Linked DNA regions of Paraburkholderia bryophila. The protein of the gene in region 2 binds, or shares a complex with, the protein of the main gene of each other region. Links are inferred from orthologs where the notes say so. Each region holds a gene or a part of one and is shown on either strand. Other genes may lie near its edges.

Evidence for each region.
Region 1: the proteins of accC (region 2) and accD are in contact, whole or in part, in a solved structure (PDB 8UXZ), measured with the Escherichia coli proteins. The link is inferred for Paraburkholderia bryophila from one-to-one orthologs.

What each region holds. Positions count from the first base shown.
Region 1 is NZ_JACCAS010000002.1:1,867,967-1,870,708, forward strand. It holds accD (acetyl-CoA carboxylase, carboxyltransferase subunit beta), read left to right. Parts: upstream 1-806; coding sequence 807-1,679; downstream 1,680-2,742. Other genes in the region: trpA (tryptophan synthase subunit alpha), read left to right, coding at 1-726; folC (bifunctional tetrahydrofolate synthase/dihydrofolate synthase), read left to right, coding at 1,842-2,742.
Region 2 is NZ_JACCAS010000001.1:3,393,656-3,401,295, reverse strand. What follows is about bases 755-3,751. They hold accC (acetyl-CoA carboxylase biotin carboxylase subunit), read left to right. Parts: upstream 755-1,567; coding sequence 1,568-2,935; downstream 2,936-3,751. Other genes in these bases: prmA (50S ribosomal protein L11 methyltransferase), read left to right, coding at 2,939-3,751; accB (acetyl-CoA carboxylase biotin carboxyl carrier protein), read left to right, coding at 967-1,440; aroQ (type II 3-dehydroquinate dehydratase), read left to right, coding at 755-897. In the rest of the region: GGD40_RS15240 (TlpA family protein disulfide reductase), read left to right, coding at 1-247; more of aroQ, read left to right, coding at 442-754; more of prmA, read left to right, coding at 3,752-3,841; GGD40_RS15215 (zinc-ribbon and DUF3426 domain-containing protein), read left to right, coding at 3,890-5,242; tpx (thiol peroxidase), read left to right, coding at 5,328-5,828; GGD40_RS15205 (carbohydrate kinase family protein), read left to right, coding at 5,922-6,860; GGD40_RS15200 (outer membrane lipoprotein), read left to right, coding at 6,886-7,362. UniProt on the Escherichia coli protein: This protein is a component of the acetyl coenzyme A carboxylase complex; first, biotin carboxylase catalyzes the carboxylation of the carrier protein and then the transcarboxylase transfers the carboxyl group to form malonyl-CoA.

The sequences.
Region 1 (2,742 bases), on a different replicon or contig from region 2:
CCGGCCCGCACGGTCGAATTCATGCACGCGCTCGCTGCCGGCGGCGCGGATGTGATCGAACTCGGTGTGCCGTTTTCCGACCCGATGGCCGACGGCCCCGTGATCCAGCAATCGTCTGAGCGCGCGTTGGCGCATGGCGTGTCGCTGCGTCACGTGATCGCGGACGTCAAGCGCTTCCGCGAAACCGACAACAAGACGCCCGTCGTGCTGATGGGCTACGCCAATCCGATCGAACGCATGGGTATCGACGCGTTCGCGAAAGCCGCGCAGGAAGCCGGCGTGGACGGCGTGCTGGTGGTCGATTACCCGCCGGAAGAGTGCGCTAACTTCGCTGAAAAGATGCGATCCGCCGACATCGACCCGATCTTTTTGCTGGCGCCCACGTCCACGGACGAGCGCATCGCGGAAGTCGGCAAAATTGCCAGCGGCTACGTCTATTATGTGTCGTTGAAAGGGGTGACCGGCTCCGCGAATCTGGACGTTTCCAGCATCGCGGGTAAAATCCCGGCCATCAAGTCGCGCGTACCCCTGCCGGTGGGCGTCGGTTTTGGCATCCGCGACGCGCAAACCGCGCGTTCGGTGGCCGAAGTGTCCGATGCCGTCGTGATCGGCAGTCGTATCGTGCAATTGCTCGAACAGGCGCCGCCGGAGACCGCGGCTGAAACGCTCACGCGTTTCATCGCCGAAGTGCGCGAGGCGCTAGATAGCGTCGCGACTGCCCGATAACAGTTATTTTTGTCGTCTGTAATGTGAGCGGCGGGTTTATCCCGCCGTTTGCGCAACCGCCGACCCCAGAAGGATTCAATATGAGCTGGCTCGATAAGCTGCTGCCGCCGAAAATCAAACAAACCGACCCGAAGAACCGCAAGGGGATTCCGGAAGGCCTGTGGATCAAGTGCCCGTCGTGCGAAGCCGTGCTGTACCGCAACGACGTCGAGGCCAATCTGCACGTTTGCCCGAAGTGCGACCATCACATGCGCATCGGCGCGCGTGAGCGGCTCGACGGCCTGCTCGATCCGGAAGGCCGCTACGAAATCGGCCAGGAAATCGTCCCGGTCGACGCGTTGAAGTTCAAGGATAGCCGCAAGTACCCGGATCGCCTGAAAGAGGCGATGGACGACACCGACGAAACCGACGCCATGGTCGTGATGGGCGGCGCGATCCATACGCTGCCGGTGGTCGTGGCCTGCTTCGAGTTCTCGTTCATGGGCGGCTCGATGGGTTCGGTGGTCGGCGAGCGCTTTGCGCGCGGCGCACAGAACGCGCTCGAACAGAAAGTGCCGTTTATCTGCTTCACCGCTTCCGGCGGCGCGCGCATGCAGGAAAGCCTGCTGTCGCTGATGCAAATGGCGAAGACCACGGCCATGCTGACCCGGCTGGCCGAAGCCAAGCTGCCGTTCATTTCCGTGCTGACCGATCCGACCATGGGCGGCGTGTCGGCGAGTTTCGCGTTCCTCGGCGACGTGGTGATCGCCGAGCCGAAGGCGCTGATCGGCTTTGCCGGCCCGCGCGTGATCGAACAGACGGTGCGCGAAAAGCTGCCGGAAGGCTTCCAGCGCGCGGAGTTCCTGCTGACGAAGGGCGCGGTGGACATGATCATCGATCGTCGCAAGCTGCGTGAGGAAATCGCTCAGTTGATGGCGCTGTTGAGCCACCAGCCGGCGGATGCCGTCGCGTAAGCCGACGTTAAGCAGCAGACAGCCCGCGCGCCGCTGAGCGCTGACGGCCGTCAAAAAAGCAGGCAAAAATAGCGCGCCGCGTGAGTGATCAAGCGGCGCGTTGTCATTTCCAGGATAATCACGGCGCACCACCGCCTAACCGATTCACTCGCGATTCATTCGATGACGACATTCCCCACCCTCGACGCGTGGCTCACGCACCTTGAATCCGCGCATCCGGTCGGCATCGACATGGGTTTAGGCCGCATCTCGCAGGTACGCGACGCGATGCAGTTGTCGTTTGCGTGCCCGATCATCACGGTCGGCGGCACGAACGGCAAGGGCTCCACGTGCGCGATTCTCGAATCGATTCTGCTGCGCGCTGGCTTTACGGTGGGCTGCCACACGTCGCCGCATCTGCTGACGTTCAACGAACGCGCGCGCGTGAACGGCGAAATGGCGACCGACGCCGAACTGCTGACGCACTTCGAAGCCGTCGAAACCGCGCGCCTGAGTCTCGCCGAGTCCGTCACGCTGACCTACTTCGAATTCACGACGCTGGCGATCATGAGCCTGTTCGCGTCGCGCGGCTTCGACGCGGTGATCTTCGAAGTCGGCCTGGGCGGCCGTCTCGACGCGGTCAATATTCTTGATACCGACTGCGCAATCATTACCAGCATCGACATTGATCACACGGAATATCTCGGCGATACGCGCGAGAAGATCGGCTTCGAAAAGGCTGGTATTTTCCGTCCGGGCAAGCCGGCAATTTGCGCCGACCCGGTGCCGCCGCAGTCGCTGATCGATCATGCTGAGAAGATCGGCGCGGAACTGTGGCTCTTCGGTCGCGATTTCCGCTACGAAGGGCAGGCGGGCAGCGAGCGTCAGCAGTGGAGTTACGTCGGTCCGACCATGCGGCGTTCGTCGCTCGCCTATCCGGCGTTGCGCGGCGCGAACCAGTTGATCAATACGTCGGCGGCGCTGGCTGGACTCGAAGCACTGCGTGACCGTTTGCCGGTGTCGGCCCAGGACATCCGCCTGGGCCTCGCCAACGTCGAGCTGCCGGGCCGTTTCCAGGTGTTGC
Region 2 (7,640 bases):
AGGCATCCAGTTCGTCGGACTTGGCGTCGATTCGGAGAAAAACGTCCAGGCGTTCCTGCAAAAGGTGAAGGTGGCGTACCCGGTCTACATTACCGGCTTCGGCGGCGCCGACCTGGCGCGGGCCTTCGGCAACAACGCGGGCGGCCTGCCGTTCACCGTGGTGATCGACGCCAAAGGCAATGTCCGCTCGACAAAATTAGGCCAAATCAACCCGGAAGCGCTCCGGCAGACCCTCGACGCGCTTTAAATCTCACATTCTTTTGACGCTCGATTCCTGCTGGTACGCGGAAAAATACGCGCAAATCGCATGAATTTGAGAGAAGATGGGCGCCCGGCGCGACGGCAAATTGCCGCCCGCGTCGCTCGTTACGTGCGGGAACCTAGACAAGTTTCTCTAATCAGCGCTAAAGTGCGCCCAATTCCACGGAAAAAGAAGCGACCATGACGCGACTGCTGGTACTGCACGGACCCAACCTCAACCTTCTCGGCACCCGGGAACCCGAGGTCTACGGTCGCGTGACCTTGCCGCAGATCGATCAGGCGCTGGCGGACCGCGCAGCGGACGCAGGCGTCGAACTGGCGTCGTTCCAGAGCAATCACGAAGGCGCTCTGGTGGATCGCATCCAATCCGCCCGGACTGAAAAAACCGATTTCATACTGATCAATCCCGCCGCGTACACGCACACCAGCGTGGCCATTCGGGACGCACTGGCGGGGGTCGGCATCCCGTTCGTCGAGATTCATCTGTCGAACGTGCATCGTCGCGAACCGTTCCGGCATCACTCGTATTTCTCCGACCAGGCTGAGGGCGTGATTTGCGGCCTCGGCTGGAAGGGATATATGTACGCGCTCGAATTCGCGCTCGACCGGCTCGCCGCCGGTTCGTCGCGCGGCTGATTCCAAACACGTCTAATTTGCGCCGGCTGCGTATGCGCCGGCACTTTACGCATTGAAAGGGGCTTCCTGATGGATCTACGTAAACTGAAAACTCTGATCGACCTCGTCTCGGAGTCTGGTATCTCCGAACTCGAAGTGACCGAGGGCGAAGGCAAGGTGCGCATCGTCAAGAATGCGCCGCCGGTTTACGTGCAACCGTCCGCCTCGTACGCGCCGCAATACGCGCAGCCGGCTCCGTTCCCGGGCGGCGAAGCGCCGGCCGCTGCCGCAGCAGGCGTTCCGGCTACGCCGGCGCCGGTCGTCCCGCAAGGTCACGTGGTGACGTCGCCGATGGTCGGCACGTTCTACCTCGCGCCGTCGCCGGGCGCCGAGCCGTTCGTTCAGGTGGGTGACACGGTCAAGGAAGGCCAGACGATCTGCATCATCGAAGCGATGAAGCTGCTCAACGAGATCGAGTCGGACAAGGCCGGCGTGGTGAAGGAAATCCTCGTCGATAACGGCCAGGCGGTCGAGTATGGCCAACCGCTGTTCGTGGTCGGCTAACGCGGCACGCTTTGCGCTTTTTGCGCCTGCCGCCCGCGCGTCCGCCCTCCCGGGGCGCGCGACCGATCCTCTGAGGCAGCCTGCACCGTGACCGGCCGGGCGCCTATTGATGAGTCGAAAAACCGCTATGTTTGAAAAAATCCTCATTGCCAATCGTGGCGAGATCGCGCTCCGCATCCAGCGCGCGTGCCGCGAGCTCGGCGTCAAGACCGTCGTCGTCTATTCGGAAGCCGACAAGGAAGCCAAGTACGTGAAGCTCGCCGACGAGGCGGTCTGTATCGGCCCGGCGCCTTCGAATCTGAGCTACCTGAACATGCCGGCGCTAATCAGCGCGGCTGAAGTGACGGACGCCGAAGCGATCCACCCGGGCTACGGCTTCCTGTCGGAAAACGCCGACTTCGCCGAGCGCGTCGAACAGTCCGGCTTCACCTTCATCGGCCCGCGCCCGGAAACGATCCGGATGATGGGCGACAAGGTCACGGCCAAGCAGACCATGATCAAGACCGGCGTGCCGTGTGTGCCGGGTTCGGAAGGCGCGTTGCCGGACGATCCGAAAGAGATCGTCAAGATTGCCCGCCAAGTCGGCTATCCGGTCATCATCAAGGCCGCCGGCGGCGGCGGTGGCCGCGGCATGCGCGTGGTCCACACGGAAGCGGCGCTGGTCAACGCGGTCAACATGACGCGTGAAGAAGCCGGCCGCGCATTCGGCAATCCGCAGGTCTACATGGAGAAATTCCTGGAGAACCCGCGGCACATCGAAATTCAGATCCTCGCGGATTCGTTCAAGAACGCGGTGTGGCTCGGCGAGCGTGACTGCTCGATGCAGCGTCGTCACCAGAAAGTGATCGAAGAAGCGCCGGCGCCGGGTATCGCGCGCCGCCTGATCGAACGGATCGGCGATCGTTGCGCCGACGCCTGCAAGAAGATGGGCTATCTGGGCGCGGGTACGTTCGAGTTCCTGTACGAAAACGGCGAGTTCTACTTCATTGAAATGAATACGCGCGTGCAGGTCGAACATCCGGTGACCGAGCTGATCACGGGCGTCGACATCGTGCAGGAACAGATCCGCATCGCGGCCGGCGAGAAGCTCGCCTTCCGTCAGCGCGACATCGTGTTCAAGGGTCATGCGATCGAATGCCGGATCAACGCGGAAGATCCGTTCAAGTTCACGCCGTCGCCGGGTCGGTTGACCTCGTGGCATATGCCGGGCGGTCCCGGCATTCGCGTCGATTCGCACGCCTACAACGGCTATTTCGTCCCGCCGAACTACGATTCGATGATCGGCAAGCTGATCGCTTACGGTGCGACGCGCGAACAGGCAATCAACCGGATGCGTATCGCGCTGTCGGAAATGGTGGTGGAAGGCATTCTGACCAACATCCCGCTGCATCGCGAACTGATGCTGGACGCGAAGTTCGTCGAAGGCGGCACCAGCATTCACTACCTCGAAAACCGGTTGGCCGCGAAGCAGCAGGCCGCACCGGAAGAAGCGTAAGTCATGAGCTACCGGGAATTGATCGTCGAGTTGGCGCGCGAGCACGCGGAAGAATTTTCCGACGCGCTGCTCGAGTTGGGCGCGTTGTCCGTGTCGGTGGAAGATGCGGACGCCGATACGCCCGACGAGCAGCCGCTGTTCGGCGAGCCCGGTCTCACGCCGGATCGCAGCGCGTGGCAACGTTCGCGCGTGATCGCGCTGCTCGCGCCGGAACACGAACCGGCGCTGCTGCTGACCGCCGCAGCCAACGAAATTGGCCTCGCGAACGCGCCGTCGTTCAAGGTGCGGGAAGTCGAAGACCAGGATTGGGTGCGGCTCACACAGTCGCAGTTCGATCCGATCAAGATCGGCGAGCGCATCTGGGTCGTGCCGTCGTGGCATGACGCGCCGGATCCCGAAGCGCTCGTGCTCGAACTGGATCCGGGCCTCGCGTTCGGCACCGGCAGCCATCCCACCACGCGTCTGTGCATGGAATGGCTCGAGCAATCGGTGCAGGCCGGCCAGTCGGTGCTCGACTACGGTTGCGGCTCCGGCATTCTCGCGATCCTCGCGCAGAAGTGCGGCGCGAGTCCGGTGTTCGGCATCGACATCGATCCGCAAGCGGTCGAGTCGGCGCGTCAGAACAGCGAACGCAACCGCGCGGACGTCACGTACGGTTTGCCGGACGCCTGCCCGAGCGGCGAATTCGACATCGTGGTCGCCAACATTCTGTCCAACCCGCTCAAGCTGATGGCGTCGATGCTGGCGTCGAAGGTCAAGCCGGGCGGCAAGATCGCGTTGTCCGGCATTCTGGCGCGCCAGGCGGACGAAGTCGCGCAGGTCTACGCGCAGTGGATCGATATCGGCGTATGGCGCGAACACGAAGGTTGGGTATGTCTGTCGGGAACGCGCCGCGAAAGCCATTAGAATAAGGCGTATTGTCCAACCAACGGCCTTTCGGCTTATCGGCTCAATATGCTCCTGGCAACGCGTTGCCCCTTCTGCGAAACCGTCTTCCGCCTGCAACCGGCGCAGCTCGCGCTGCGCCGCGGCCTCGTGCGCTGCGGGCATTGCCATGAAGTATTCGACGCCTCGAGCAGTCTGTTCGACGTCACCGAAGGCGGCGACTTCTCCACCGCCAAACCCGTCGAAGCCGCTGCTGCGATCGAAGCGTTATCCGGCGTTCGCGCCAGGAGCCCCGATTTCAGCGCTGAAGCGTGGGATCCGTGGGCGCCAACGCCCGACGCCGCGGTCGACAATCGCCTGCTGCACGACACCCACAATGTGCCGCTCTCGCCGGTTTCCACTAGCGCGGGCATAGCGGTCACGCCGCATCACGCTCACGAACCCGATCTGCCTGCCAGCGCATTCAGCACGCCGGTTCCACCAGACGGCGAACCGGTGCTGGCCGACGCACCGCTCGAACCGTTCGCCTACCGGACCGAGCCGCCGGCTGAAGACGCGCCGCGGGTTTGGCACAAGACCGATCGGTCTTCCGAACCTTCGTTGGACGAACCCGTTCTGCCCGAGTCGGCCAGTCTGCATGGCATCCCGGATAATGAACCGCGTTTTAACGCAGCCAGTTTTGCTGCGGGAGCTGGTGCAGGCGTGGCGGCCGGCGCCGCTATCGCCGAAGCCGAAACCGACGCCGATGCCGATGCCGACGGCGGCACGACGGCGCGCTTCGGCGCATCGACCGCCAACACCTCCGCCTCCGCGACCGACGACCCGACTGCCTTCTCCGGCGCGGCGGCCGCATCCAGTGGCGAGCCGTTCTCCGTTCACCCGGTGAACGACGGCGTCGATCCGTTCCCGGTCGTGCGCGAAACCCGCCCGGCCGAGCCGCGGCGCCTGGGCTGGATCATCGCCGGTTCGGTGGTGGCCGTGCTGCTGGTGCTGGCGCTGCTTGCGCAGCTCGCCTGGTGGCAGCGCGAAACCGTGCTGGTCTACTTCCCGAGCACGCAGACGCTCTATGCAAAAGCTTGCGCGCAACTCGGCTGCCTCGTCACGCCGCCGCACGACATCGACGGCTTGCAGGTCGAACCGTCCGATCTCCGGCAGATCGACGGCCCGCACAAGCTCGAACTGAAGATGCCGCTGCGCAACCGCTTCAACGTGGCGCTGGCCTACCCCGCTATCGAACTCACGCTGCTCGACGATCAGAACAACGTCGCCGTGCGCCGCGTGCTGTGGCCGCAAGACTACGTCCCGCCCGGCACTCCGATCGCGGCCGGCCTGCCGGCCCGCAGCACGCAGACGATGATCGTGCATCTCGACACCGGCAACGCGGTCGCCTCCAATTTCCGCGTACAGATTTTTTATCCGTAACGCATCCTCGCGCGCCCGGCCATGATCGGGCGCATTCACCGTCGCATCTATCGTCAACACTGACGAATTTCCGGAGCACAAGAACATGAGTCAAGTCACGCTGGGTGGCAACCCGATCGACGTAGCCGGCACGTTCCCGTCGGTGGGCCAGAACGCCCCCGCTTTCTCGCTGGTCGGCAAGGATCTGAAGTCGCTGTCGCTCGCCGATTTCGCCGGCAAGCGCAAGGTGCTGAACATCGTCCCGAGCCTCGACACGCCGACCTGCGCAACGTCGACCCGCAAGTTCAACGAAGCCGCCGCGAAGCTGACCAACACGGCCGTGATCGTCGTGTCGGGCGACCTGCCGTTCGCCGCGTCGCGCTTCTGCACGACCGAAGGCATCGAGAACGTCGTCACGGCGTCCACGTTCCGCGGTCACGAGTTCGCGCAAGCGTACGGTGTCGACGTGACGAGCGGCCCGCTGACCGGCCTGACGGCGCGCGCCGTGGTGGTGGTCGACGAGAACGACAAGGTCGTGCACGCTGAACTGGTCGGTGAAATCAAAGACGAGCCGAACTACGACGCAGCCCTCGCCGCGCTGAAGTAAAACCTTCGCGCACGAACCCCGGCGCCGCGCTTCATGCGCGGCGCTGTCGTATCGTCGCGCGCTTTCTTTATTGTTTTCACAGGAACCCTCGCCTTGGCTACGCTGATTTGCGGCTCGCTCGCCTACGACAACATCATGACTTTCGAAGGCCGCTTCCGGGAGCACATCCTGCCGGAGCAGGTCCATATCCTGAACGTGAGTTTCCTGGTGCCGACCATGCGCCGCGAGTTCGGCGGCTGCGCGGGCAACATGGCTTACGCGCTGCATCTGCTGGGCGGCGACGCGCGCATCATGGGCACGCTCGGCGCGGTCGACGCGCAGTTGTACATGGACCGCTTCAAGGCGCTCGGCCTGTCGACTGAAAACGTGCTGGTGGTGCCGGACACGCACTCGGCCCAGGCGATGATCACCACGGACCTCGAGAACAACCAGATCGCCGCGTTCCATCCGGGCGCGATGATGCAGTCGCATCTGAATCGCGCCGATGAAGCAAAAGGCATCACGCTCGCGATCGTCGGGCCCGACGGCTTCGACGGCATGGTCCAGCATTCGGAGCACCTGGCCGCGGCGGGCGTGCCGTTTGTCTTCGATCCGGGTCAAGGTTTGCCGCTGTTCGACGGCGCGACACTGCGGCGCATGATTGAACTTGCTACTTATGTAGCTGTCAACGATTACGAAGCCAAACTGGTGAGCAACAAAACGGGTTGGTCGATCGAAGAGATCGCCGGCAAGGTCGAAGCGCTGATCGTCACGCTCGGTGAGCAGGGTTCGCAGATCCATCATACCGGCGGCGTCGAAGACATTCCGCCGGTCAAGGCACAGCAAGTGCTCGATCCGACCGGTTGCGGCGACGCGTTTCGCGGCGGCTTGCTGTACGGCATCGAGAACAAGCTCGGGTGGGCAACCACCGGCCGTCTGGCAAGCCTGATGGGCGCGCTGAAGATCGAATGCCAAGGCCCGCAAAACTACGCGCCCACGCGGGCGGAGATCAACGAACGGTTCAAGCAGGCGTTCGGATACGACCTGCCGTAATACCGAAAGCTATTGGAGTTAGGGAATGAGAACAACGAGTCGCCTGGTCGTGGCCGCCTTGATCGCCGGTTCACTGGCCATGTCGGGGTGTGCGTATAACAGCAGTTCCGCCGACGTCTATACGGCGTCGCAAGCGCAGCGCGAAGAAACGGTCCGCATGGGCACGGTCGACAGCGTGCGCGCCGTCAAGATCAGTTCGAACAACGGTCAGCCGAGCGGCCTTGGCGCAATCGGCGGCGGCGCGTTGGGTGCGGTGGCCGGCAGTGCGCTCGGCGGCGGCCGCGGTTCGATCGTCACGGGCATCATCGGCGGCCTCGCGGGTGCCGTCGCCGGCAATGCGGTCGAGAACGGCGTCGCGGTGCATGACGGCCTCGAGATCACCGTGCGACTCGATAACGGCGACATGCGCGCCATCACGCAGAGCGCCACCGGCGAGATCTTCCGTGCCGGCGACCGCGTGCGACTCCTGTCGAGCGGCGGCGTGACGCGCGTCACACACTAAAGTTTCCCCTCTCGCGCGGCAAGGCTCAGGCCGCCGCCGCGGCGACCTCACACGCATGCCCTCCCCTGTGCATGCGTTTTTTTTCGCCCGCAGGTTTCAGCTTCGACCAGCGACGCCAGGCAAACGCAGCGCGCCGGGCAGCAGGCTTCAAGTCCAGACGCCAGGCAAAAAAAAGTCCCGTCGCCGGAAACCGGCAACGGGACCCTGACCGAGTAGCGCTCTCAACCTACCTTAAGCGCTACTCGATCATCGGACACATCGCGCGATGTGTCGAAGTA